DNA from 3 places in the Calothrix sp. CCY 0018 genome. Region 3 is predicted to be linked to each of the others. Evidence: riboswitches for the same ligand, from Rfam matches in the RefSeq annotation. Region 3 holds a riboswitch; each other region holds the start of a gene.
The links. A riboswitch is a leader RNA that binds a small molecule or an ion and turns the genes downstream of it on or off. The one in region 3 is predicted to bind cobalamin.

Region 1: another riboswitch for cobalamin. It lies ahead of ACM03V_RS13865 (DUF1636 domain-containing protein); the one in region 3 lies ahead of ACM03V_RS05950 (sirohydrochlorin chelatase).
Region 2: another riboswitch for cobalamin. It lies ahead of ACM03V_RS13880 (TonB-dependent receptor plug domain-containing protein); the one in region 3 lies ahead of ACM03V_RS05950 (sirohydrochlorin chelatase).

The regions. Positions count from the first base shown of each region.
Region 1 is NZ_CAWUDI010000016.1:103,418-107,570, reverse strand. Features, by position in the region: gene ACM03V_RS13870 (ABC transporter substrate-binding protein) at 1-1,089, shown strand, start outside; cobalamin riboswitch at 1,131-1,280, shown strand; gene ACM03V_RS13865 (DUF1636 domain-containing protein) at 1,303-1,728, shown strand; gene metE (5-methyltetrahydropteroyltriglutamate--homocysteine S-methyltransferase) at 1,954-4,153, shown strand, end outside.
Region 2 is NZ_CAWUDI010000016.1:108,606-112,758, forward strand. Features, by position in the region: gene ACM03V_RS13875 ((2Fe-2S) ferredoxin domain-containing protein) at 1-87, opposite strand, end outside; gene ACM03V_RS13880 (TonB-dependent receptor plug domain-containing protein) at 154-2,316, opposite strand; cobalamin riboswitch at 2,336-2,479, opposite strand; gene ACM03V_RS13885 (energy-coupling factor ABC transporter permease) at 3,070-3,861, shown strand; gene ACM03V_RS13890 (energy-coupling factor ABC transporter substrate-binding protein) at 3,839-4,147, shown strand; gene cbiQ (cobalt ECF transporter T component CbiQ) at 4,144-4,153, shown strand, end outside.
Region 3 is NZ_CAWUDI010000006.1:28,654-32,806, forward strand. Features, by position in the region: gene ACM03V_RS05945 (aspartate kinase) at 1-1,530, shown strand, start outside; cobalamin riboswitch at 1,690-1,945, shown strand; gene ACM03V_RS05950 (sirohydrochlorin chelatase) at 1,984-2,988, shown strand; gene ACM03V_RS05955 (hypothetical protein) at 3,215-3,409, opposite strand; gene ACM03V_RS05960 (hypothetical protein) at 3,418-3,543, opposite strand; gene ACM03V_RS05965 (hypothetical protein) at 3,686-4,012, opposite strand; gene sipA (regulatory protein SipA) at 4,144-4,153, shown strand, end outside.

The DNA.
Region 1 (4,153 bases), on a different contig from region 3:
AACAAAAATTGCATTCAAAACTATAACCAAAATACAGATTACTTTCGCCAAAAAGCTAATATCAAATATGCCACAGGTTTTGCTGTAGAATATCAAAATAATTATAAAATTGTCACAGTAAAAAGCCCTTGGCAAGATGCAAAAACAAGCTTTAAATATGCTTTAGTTGAATGCGGTACGCCGGCACCACAAGAATTTAAGAACACTCAAGTAATTACAGTACCCATAAATACAGTTACATCTCTTTCGACTACTCATTTACCCCATTTAGCTTTCTTAGAAGTAGTAGATAAACTCGTCGGTGTCAGCGATACTAAAACAGTCAATACACCAGAAGTAATTGAGAAAATAAAAGCAGGGAAAATTGCAGAATTAGGCAATAATGTAAATGTAGAAAGATTGTTAGAACTCAATCCCGATTTAATTACAACTTATGGAACGGGAAACCCACAAACTGATAGTTATCCTAAATTATTAGAAGCAGGATTAAAAGTAGCTATCAATGCTGAATATATGGAAAACACACCATTAGGGCGTGCAGAATGGTTAAAGTTTACCTCTATGTTTTTTAATAAAGAAGATATTGCTGAAAAAGAATTTGGTGAAATAGCTAGGAAATATCAAGAAATTACGGCTAAAGCCAAAGCTATCAAAAAACGTCCCAAAGTATTTACAGGATTTAACTTTAAAGGAACTTGGTATGTACCAGGATGCAAAAGTTATGCAGCGCAATATTTAGCCGATGCTGGTGCAGAATTACTTTGTGCTGAAAATTCTTCTGGTAGTACACCTTCATCTTTTGAAGATGTTTTTGAACGTGCTGCTACAGCAGATTACTGGTTAAATGTTAGTCAAGCTTGGCAGAGTTTAAAAGATGTAATTACAGAAGATAATCGTTATAGTGATTTTCAAGCAGTAAAAAAAGGTAATGTTTTTAATAATAATGCTCGTTTAAATGAAAGTGGAGGTAACGATTATTGGGAGAGTGGAATAAGCAATCCCGATCTGGTTTTAACCGATTTAATTAAAATTTTTCATCCAGAGTTATTACCAAATCATCAGTTATTTTTTTATCAGAAACTGAGTTAATTTTGATTACAAGATTTAAATGCACGCAAACATTTTGTGTTAATATAAAATTTGACTTCGGTTCTAATGGGGAACAGCCATTAGAGGTAACGGGGAAAGTCCGGTGTGAATCCGGCGCTGTCCCGCAACTGTAAACAAGAAAAATCGTAACCTTGTAAGTCAGAATGCCCGCCGAAAAATCAACAAAAACATAGCTAAATCTACGAGGTATAGATGAAGGCACATACAATATTTGTTTGTACAACTTGTGCAAGCAAGTGGGAAAACGGTAAGCGTGTCGGTGAAAGTGGTGGTGAAAAGCTACTTAAACGCTTGAAAAATGATTATCATAATTGGGATTTAAACCAAGAATTTACTATTCAACCAGTCGAATGCATGAGCGCTTGCAATCGCTCTTGTGTAATTTCCTTCGCTTCACCTGGTAAAACTACGTATCTTTTTGGCGATATTTCCTCTGATTTAACTCCCGTAGAAGTTAAAGGTGTATTCGATTGTGCGGGTAAGTATTACGTACATCCAGAAGGTTCCTTACCTTGGGCTGAACGTCCCCAACCGCTGAAGAAAGGTATTTTAGCGAGGATTCCAGCAGTACAGGTTCCTGTAGAAAAGGAAAATCTTGAAATGGAATTGTGCAATTAAGGGTTTCAGAATTTAATTGCAGCAAAATCTTATCGTAATTAACTTGCAGTTGGACACCTGTTTGAACAACTGCTGGAATTAGTTTGCAAATATTTCGATTTCAAAGATTTGGGTTAATTCCTAGAAAAATTAAATCTCAAAGTTTCTTTCCTGCTAGGAGAGAAATTTTCCCAATCAAAACCCCTATTTCATATAGAACTCACCCACACTCATACACAGGGAAAAATGAAAATTAAAACTGCGACTTTAGGTTATCCCCGCATTGGTAAAAACCGGGAAGTCAAGAAAGCATTAGAAGCTTTTTGGAGTGGGAAAATAGCATCAGAATCGCTATTAGAAACAGTCAAAGAAGTCGAGGAAGCTAACTGGAAAACCCAACTAGATACAGGTATTGATAAAATTGCAGTTGGCGATACAACACTTTATGACCACATCCTTGATTGGACATTCCGTTTCGGTTTAATTCCCGAACGATTTCAGCAATTTTCTGGGTTAGAACGTTATTTTGCAATGGCTAGGGGTAAGGAAGAAATACCCGCGCTGGAAATGACAAAATGGTTTGATACCAACTATCACTATTTAGTTCCAGAAATATCTAATGAAGTTTTAACAGCAGATTGGAGTGATTTTATAGAAAGAGTTACTCGCTCTCAGAAAATCTTAGGAAAACGTGCAATTCCTATCGTTTTTGGTCCCTGTACTTTGCTACGTTTGAGTAAGTTAGAGGTGAATATTGGTAAAGCTATTTCTGTGTTAATTCCGCTTTATATTAACCTGCTTACCGAATTAAAATCTCTGGGTATTACCGAAGTACAAATTCACGAACCTGCGCTGGTACTAGGAGATGCAAATAATTGGAAGCAACATTATCAAACTGTATATAATTCCCTGTCTAATGTAGGAATACCGCTTAATTTAGTCACTTACTTTGATGACTTGGGTGAAAACTATAGCTGGGTAATGGATTTACCTGTAAACGCAATTAGTTTAGATTTGACTCGCGGACGTAATTTAGAGTTAATCAAAACCTATGGTTTCCCCAAAGATAAGCGTTTGGGAGTAGGAATAGTAGATGCAAGAAATATTTGGCAAATTCGTCCTGAAGAAGTTATTCCCAAGTTGGAAACTATCAAAGATATAGTCAGTGAATTTGAAATGCAGCCTTCTGCTTCCTTACAGTTCGTACCCTACGACGCAACACGAGAAAAACAACTTCCCGAACCTTTACGCAATGTATTGAGTTTTGCAGAACAAAAGCTACAAGAAGTAGTATTTTTAGCTCAGAAAATTACAGTTTGCGATTCTGAATGTAACCATGAATCTTTAACCAATATCAATCGAAATAACGACCAAGATCAGTCAAAATTTGATGCTAATAAGCTCACAGTTACTCGATACAAAAAAGACCAAAAATCAATTGAAACAGCCTGGGAAGAATTTCGCCGTTTTAGTCCGACAAATCAAAAAGTTCAGCAACAACTCAAATCACTAATAACCAAAGATTTTGAACGCAATTTATCCTATGATTTAAGACGTTCGTTACAAATTTCATTACCTGCTTTTCCCACAACTACTATTGGTTCCTTTCCCCAAACATCAGAAGTACGTAAACTGCGAGTTCGTTACAAACGAGGTGAAATCAGTCAGGAAGATTATCAAACAGCGATTAAGTCTCAAATTCTCGAATGTATCAAAACCCAAGAAGAAGCAGAGCTTGATGTTTTAGTACATGGAGAATTTGAACGCACGGACATGGTGGAATACTTTGGTCAACAGCTACAAGGTTTTGCTTTTACTCAAAATGGCTGGGTACAAAGTTATGGTAGTCGCTGCGTGCGTCCACCAATTATTTATGGGGATGTGATTCGCACCCAAGCAATGACAGTAGATGAATTTATCTATGCTCAATCTTTGACAGCAAAACCAGTCAAGGGAATGCTGACGGGACCAGTAACTATGGTAAATTGGTCATATACTAGAACAGATATTCCTCGTCAAGAACAAGCTTATCAAATTGCCTTAGCATTGCGGGATGAAGTTACAGATTTAGAAGCAGTTGGTGCAAAGATTATTCAAATAGATGAACCTGCATTACGTGAAGGTTTACCATTGAAACAAGAGCAATGGAATCAGTATTTATCTTGGGCTGTTGATTCCTTTAAATTGAGTGCAGGAATTGCTAAACCAGAAACACAAATTCATACCCATATGTGTTATTCCGAGTTCGGCGATATTATCTCCCATATTGAACGTTTAGATGCAGATGTTTTATCGATTGAAAATAGTCGTAGTAACAATGAAACCCTGTATGAATTAACGGATGGAGGCTATTCTAAACAAGTAGGAAATGGTGTTTATGATGTCCATAGCCCAGCCATTCCGACCAGTGAGCAAATGCTATCTCAATTACGCACAGGAATTGCTA
Region 2 (4,153 bases), on a different contig from region 3:
ATCCTCATATTCAACTTTTCCTCCTGTTAGTAAATCTTCCGTACTTTGATTATTTAATGGTGTTACCCAAGGATTATAGTTACTCATGGTGATTTTGGATTTTAACAACGGATGGTTTTGTTTTATATTAATGAGTTAGGAATCCCCAATTCCCTAAAACTTATAATTCATCCCAACTTGTACAATTCTACCTGCATCGGGATAGCCGGGAAATAATTGAAATCTTTGGTCAAAAATATTTTCTACACTACCATTAAAGGCTAAATTTGTACTTACAGGAACTCGCAATTTAAAATCAAAGGTTGTGTAACCGGGTAAAGATTCTGTATTGGTGTTATTGGTGGGATAACTACCTAAAGAATGCATCAAAATTCCTGCATACCAACCTTGGGGATTTTCATAATTAAATCCTAAGTTAATACTATCAGCACCTGCAAATCTTAATTCTTGGTCAACTTCGGCAGGATTAGAACTTTCAAGTATTCTAGGGTCATTTGCAGTATAGTTACCAGAAAAGTAGAAATTTTTTGCTAATTGCAAGTTTAAGGCAAGTTCTACACCAGTTGTGCGAACTTTACCAATATTTTCATAGGTAAAATTGACATTATCATAAGCAATATTATCGGTAATGGTGTTATTGAAAAAAGTAAAACGTATTAAACCAATATCACCTAATTGTTGGTCGATACCTACATCAAAACTATTACCTCTTTCTGGTTTTAAGTCTGGATTACCTTGGGCAAAAGGAGAATTACTAAATAAATTAAATAGGGTAGGGACTCGGAAATTACGGATATAGTTAGCTCTAAGTGTAGTCTTTTCACTAAAATTCCAACGCGCACCTACTGCTGGAGAAGTTACGGAACCATTTATCAAACTATTGAAATCTTGACGCAATCCTAAATTTAATCGCACTTCAGGAGTCACATCGACCAGATATTTGGCAAATACGGCTCCCTGTCCGATACTATCATCGTAATTCTCTGTTTCTGTTTCATCTGCGAGGTTACGAGTCACATTTTCAGCGCTGACATTACGATAGTCAAAACCATAAGTAATATTATGATTTTTAGCAATTTGCCAATTATGCTGTACCTGAAAACCCAAGGATTTCTGATTGTTATCAAACTGTTGTTGATTGCTGATGTCTCCCGTGCGGTTGTCGAAGCGGGTATTGAGAAAGTCTAGATAGACTTTAGCTGTGACTAAGGAATCATCTGCTTTCCCTAATTTTGCATTCCATGTTAAATCCGTGAGAACTTGGTCGGTGTACTTACGATTATTATCGGTAAGCGAGTTGAAAGCAGCTTGAGAAATTTGCGGAATTGCTACACCACCGGGAACTCCCTGGTCTTTTGCAAGATAAATCGCGTTGAAACTCAAATTTTGGCGTTTATTTAATTCTGTATTCACCTGTAAATTCAGATTATTGTAGAGTACATCGGCGTTTTCTCTAGTTCCATCAAAGTCAACTTCGGGAATGGAATAATCAAAGTTATTGTTAGCGCGAGTGCGATTGTAGCCTAGCAACCAAGAGACATTACCCTGTTTACCGCTATTTTGAATGCTTTGTTCGTTTAAATCGTAGCTACCGAATCTTAGCTGAGCGGTGGTAGTAATATCTTTTGTTGGACGACGAGTAATAATATTGATTGTCCCTCCAATCGCATCGGAACCATAGAGGGTAGAGCCTCCACCAGGAAGAACTTCAACTCTTTCGACTATATCTGTAGTAATTTCTGAAAGGTCGAAACCACCACTACCAAGGTTGTTAACTGGTCTGCCATTAATTAATATCAATACTTGTCCAGTATTAGAACCGCGAATAAACTGACCGCTTAAACCACCAATTTCTGTTCCCACAGTACCGTCGGGTAAAATACCGGGGAGAAATCTTAGCGCTTCTTTGACAGTACGCGCACCCTGGGCTTCAATTTCCTCGCGGTTAATTACGTATACTGGACGAGTCGCATCGCGTACCTTTCCTTCACGACGAAACGGTGCAAATACTGGTTGATCTAATATTTCTCCTATAACTGTAAGCTCAATATCTGCTTCTTGTTCTTCTTTCTCTGCTTCTTGTACAGGATTATTTTGAGCAATTTCTTCCGTGTTATTACTTGTAGTGGAAGTATTTTCAGGTATTAATTCTGGAATTATTTCTAAGTCCTTTGCTGTACCTTGATACTGGGAAAATTCTGATATTTGCTCTATTTCTTGTGCTGTAGCGCGATCGTTCCCAGATAATATCCCCAATACCGTCATCATTAATACTGTGAACTGTATTCCCGATTGGCAACTAAAAATAATTTTCATCCGTACCTCGCAGATTATTGTGTTTTTTATCACATTTGGCGGGCATTCTGACTTAAAGACTTCTGTCTTATTACAGTTGCGGGACAGCGCTGGATTTACACCGGACTTTCCCCCTTACGTCTGATGGCTGACTCCCATCAAAACCAATTGGTTAATTCAAGATTGAAAATAAATTAGCACTATAGCCTACGCTTAATCAAAAATAATAGAAATTTATCTCAAACTAAATATTTGCTATTTATACACTATTTTTTCTGCTTTTCATATATTTTTTTTAATACAATCCATTTCTAGTTTAGTTTGTAAGCTGACTAATTTGGAAAAACTTATTCTATATGATAATCCTATAAAAAAGTGCCTGATTATATATCGAAATAACTGATTTAGATGAATTGCTTTTAATCAATAATGACAATGTTAATGTCAATGTCAGCGTTATTGTTAATGTCAATGTTAAGCATTTAACCAATATTATCGATTAATCAAATTTATAAATATACCCGTACAATAAAACGTATCTTTGTTAATATTGAAAACTAAATTACCGTGCTAGTATGAATAAAATTTTTCATGCTAAACTTCACCGAGGGAACTTTCTAGCAGACAATAGCAACTAATTTTACAGTTTATGCTTTATCGAATAGGCGTAAACAATTATGATTTATTGGTTCAAATTTTGCTGTTATTGACTCTCGAATAGAGAATATTGTTTTTAATACTTTTCAACTAGTAAAAAGCACAACTAAATCTTTTATGGGAATCCGAAAAAATCTCAAACGGCTGAATTTACTGGGAATAGCGCTAATAAGCTTATATTTGGTAATTGGTGTACCGAAACCGGCTTACGCAATGCATATAATGGAAGGTTTTCTACCATTTGGCTGGGCTGCTTTTTGGTGGGCTGTTTCTTTACCGTTTTTTGTTTTAGGCTTAATATCCTTAACTCGCATCACCAAGGAAAAACCACAGCTTAAATTACTTTTAGGTTTAGCTGGTGCTTTTGCTTTCGTGCTTTCGGCTTTGAAAATTCCTTCGGTAACTGGTAGCTGTTCCCATCCTACGGGTACGGGTTTGGGTGCGGTATTATTTGGTCCTTTGGCGATGTCAGTTTTGGGGACTTTGGTACTGCTATTTCAGGCTTTATTACTGGCACACGGCGGCTTGACAACATTGGGCGCTAATGCATTTTCGATGGCGATCGCCGGGCCATTTGCGGCTTTTTGGATTTATCGGTTAACGATGCAGTTGTCTGGTAATCAAAGGTTAGCGATATTTTTAGCGGCAGCTTTAGCAAATTTATTGACATATATAATTACTTCTATCCAATTGGCTTTGGCTTTCCCCGCACCTGTTGGTGGTGTGATGGCTTCGTTTGCCAAGTTTGCGGGAATTTTTGCTTTAACTCAAGTTCCTTTGGCGATTAGTGAAGGTTTGCTGACAGTATTGGTGTGGAATTGGCTGCAATCTTACAATCCACAAGAATTAGAATTATTGAATTTAATTAAGCGGGAGCCTCAAGGAAATGAAACAATCAAGTCAGTCTAATAAAGGATGGAACAATTGGCTGTTGATATCCATAGTCGTTGCTTTAGCAGTTGCACCATTAATATTTGTAAGTGGTGAATATGGTGGTGCTGATGGGGAAGCTGAAGAAGCAATTACTGAAGTTAAACCGGATTATGAACCGTGGTTTCAACCTCTATTTGAACCACCAAGCGGCGAAATTGAAAGTTTATTATTTTCCTCTCAAGCTGCTTTGGGTGCGGGATTAATTGGTTACGCAATTGGATTATATAAAGGACGTAGTGAAAAGCAAAAACGTGAAGAATGAGCTTAA
Region 3 (4,153 bases):
TCTTTGACGGGTGCCCAAGTAGGAATTGTTACTGAAGCCGAACATACCCGCGCTCGGATTTTACATATTGCTACCGATAGAATCGAAAAATGCTTAGAAGAAGGTAGAGTAGTTGTAATTGCTGGGTTTCAGGGAATTAGTAGTACCGAAGAATTAGAAATTACTACCTTGGGAAGAGGCGGTTCTGATACTTCAGCAGTGGCGATCGCCGCTGCATTAAAGGCACAAAAATGTGAAATTTATACAGATGTACCGGGGATATTAACTACAGATCCGCGTTTGGTTCCGCAAGCGCAATTAATGGCAGAAGTTACCAGCGATGAAATGTTGGAATTAGCTTCTTTAGGAGCAAAGGTTTTGCATCCCCGCGCTGTAGAAATAGCCCGCAATTACGGCGTGCAATTGGTAGTACGCTCTAGCTGGACGGATTGCCCCGGAACTGTAGTTAATTCACCCGAACCAAAACCGCGTTCTTTAGTTAACTTAGAAATAGCTCGACCCGTTGACGATGTTGAATTTGATACCAATCAAGCCAAGGTCTCATTATTGCGCGTACCGGATCAACCGGGGGTTGCAGCGCGGCTATTTGGGGAAATTTCCCGTCAGAAAGTGGACGTAGATTTAATTATTCAGTCGATTCACGAAGGTAATACCAACGACATAGCCTTTACAGTGATGTCACCGATACTAAAGAAAGCAGAGGCAGTAGCTTCGGCGATCGCTCCAGCACTGCGTAATTCTGACTCTTCAGAACAAGCCGAAGTCATGATACAGCAACAGATAGCCAAAGTAAGTATAGTTGGTGCGGGAATGATTGGTCGTCCTGGTGTTGCTGCCGAAATGTTCGCAACCCTAGCGCGTAGGGGAGTAAACATTAGAATGATTTCGACAAGCGAAGTAAAAGTTAGCTGTGTAATTGACAGTGCAGATTGCGAAAAAGCCGTAGCCGCACTGCGAGAAACATTTGAAATAGAAGCAGAATATTCCTCTCCTTCTCCCGCTCTCACAATTTCTCCCTCCTCCCCTCCAGTAAGAGGAGTAGCCTTAGACATGAAACAAGCGCGTTTGGGGATTCGTAGAGTTCCCGATACTCCAGGCATGGCAGAAAAAATCTTCGGAACTTTAGCTAATCACAACATCAGCGTTGACATGATAATTCAATCCCAGCGCTGTCACGTAATCAAAGGTATTCCCACCAGAGATATAGCCTTTACAGTAGCCAGAGTAGACGCACGAGCAGCCCAAGAATTATTACAGAAAGCCACAGGAGAATGCGGTTGGGGTGAAGTAGTGCTTGACATGGAAATCGCCAAAGTGAGTATAGTTGGTGCCGGAATGGTAGGGCAACCAGGAGTTGCAGCCAAAATGTTTGAATCCCTATCTCAAGAGAACATCAACATTCAAATGATCACCACCTCAGAAATCAAAATCAGTTGCGTAGTCGCAGAAGATCGAGGAATCAAAGCATTAAAAGCGATTCATGCAGCATTTGAGTTAGGGGGAACAGAAGAATTTGTGGTTCCAGCTTAGGCAGTAATCAGTGAGCAGTGAGCAGTGAACAGTTAGGAATTGGCTATTGGGCATTGGTAATTGGTAATTGGTAATTGGGCATCTTACTTTAACTCCCAACTCCTAACTCCTAACTCCTAACTCTTTCCCCATCTCCCCATCCCCCATCCCCCCATCCTGCATTTCGCAATAGACACGGATTCGGCTAATATAACTAAACAAACGTGAACCGTAACAGACTAGGGAAACTCCGGTGAAATTCCGGGGCTGTGCCGCAACTGTAAAAATATTTTAGATTTTGCGGAAAGCTGGGGGGTAGATGTTCTTCCCCCAAACTTTCCTGCTCCAGATTTTAGATTTTAGATTAATAACAATCCAAAATCCAAAATCCAAAATTGTTTGAGCCAGAACACCTATCTGTTATTAGCTCACTTTATTTCCTGCGTAGCACGGGAAGGGAGCCTTCTGAAAATAATGCAAACTATCGATAATTCAAATTCGACAAAATTACAATTTCCTAATCTGCAATTACCTGCTTTACCAATGAAGCGTCCTTTGCTGATGATTGGACATGGTACAAGAAATGCCCAAGGAAAGCAGGCTTTGCTAGATTTTGCCAGTGCTTATCAAGCTTTAGATGATTCTCGTCCGGTTTTACCTTGTTTTCTAGAATTAACCGAGCCGACAATTCAAGAAGGTGTGGACGAATGCATCAAAAACGGCTATACCGAACTTTCCGCTTTACCGATTTTATTATTTGCTGCAAGACACAATAAATTTGATATTACCAATGAATTAGACCGCGCTAGGGTTAGATATCCCGAATTAAAATTTCACTACGGCAGACACTTCGGAATTACACCCACATTTATCGAACTGTGGCGCAACCGTTTAGCCGAATTCGATAAACCCGAACATAATCCCCAACAAATTTCCCGTCAAGATACCGTACTTTTGTTTGTAGGTAGAGGTTCCAGCGACCCCGACGCGAACGGCGACGTGTATAAATTAGCTCGGATTATTTGGGAAGGTAGCGGTTATTCCACCGTTGAAACCTGCTTTATCGGCATCACCCATCCTCGATTAGAAGAAGGTTTCAAACGCGCTCGTTTGTATAAGCCAAAACGCATAATTGTTTTGCCATACTTCTTGTTTATGGGGACTTTAATGGAAAAAATCTTTGATATTACAGCTCAACAGCAAGAGCAATATCCAGATATTTCTATTACTGCTTTACCAGAAATTGGTTTACAGCCAGAATTATTAACCGTATTGCGAGAGCGAGAAATAGAAACCCAACTCGGCGAAGTGAAGATGAATTGTGAGATGTGTAAATTCCGCACTGCCGCAGTATCGGATAACCACGGACACGGACACGGACATGACCACCATCACCATCATCACGACCATTCACACACGCCTGTAGACCCCTACGCAGATATTGATAATTATCATCAGAGGATTTGGCAGGTGCCGTAGGGGAAGGGTTTTTTAGAGTATCTGGCGAATAGAATGTCTCCTCCGGAGACGCTGCGCTAACACGGCTACACAGGCAAATTCCACCTGCGTGGAATAATAATGATAAATTTTGAAACCCGCTGCCACGGCGGGTTTTGTTTGTGTAGATAAGCCATTGCGTTGCGGAGGTTCCCGCAGTATGTAGCAAATGGCGTGCGGTTTCAACCGCCGGATAAAAGATAAAATATCAAATCAAACTTTTCAAAATTCCTAAAATCTTACCCAATTCACTGATAAAATATTCATTCAAATCTATTTCGATAATTTGACTTTTAAGCGTTAAAAACTTCCAATTAGTTCCAGTAGTAACAACACCATAAATTGTAGAAATTTCTTTACCTTTTCTTTGGTTGAATATTTGAGCGGCTATGATTTCAGCCATGCATTGCCCTAACCCGGATTGGATATTGTCTTTTTGCTTCTACTAAAGTTACTACCGGAGCTTCTATAACCAATTGGATTTTCACCACCGAGTACAGCATCATATTCTCGTGGCTTCTGGGGATTTTCTGGCATAGCTTTTAATAATCACTTAATACCAGCTTTCCCCAAAAACAGTTAACAGTGTAGAGACGTAGCAGTGCTACGTCTTAGGAGTTAGGAGTTTCAAATCATCAATTACCAATGCCCCATGCCCAATGCCCCATGCCCAATAAAATTACTCAACCAAATCCAACTTTTTCAAAAAAACCCCTAAAGGCAATACAAGAGCCTTCGCAACATCCGCTAATTCACTCAATTTAACCGAAGCTCCTTGTCCGTCGCGCAACAGCCAAACTACGGTAGTGCTTACACCCGATTTTTGCTGTAAAGTCTGCCAGTTAGGAATACCCGCTCGTTCCATTAAATCTAAAAGCACCGTATCTTTAGAATTTCCCTTAGCATAAATTGCCGCGAATAAAAAACGAAAAAAGGCGATCGCCCCACCAAAAATTAAAATAACAGCAAGCAAACCGTACACAAGATACAAACTATCTGACAGCATAATCAAAAATAATTTTATTGTTTCTATTACTTCCCCCGTACTAGATTACCGAAATCTTGGAGATTTGAGACAGGATAAAACGTTAGATTTAAACTAATAAGTAATTAATTCCTAATACCCAACTCCTTACTATGTCTGAAG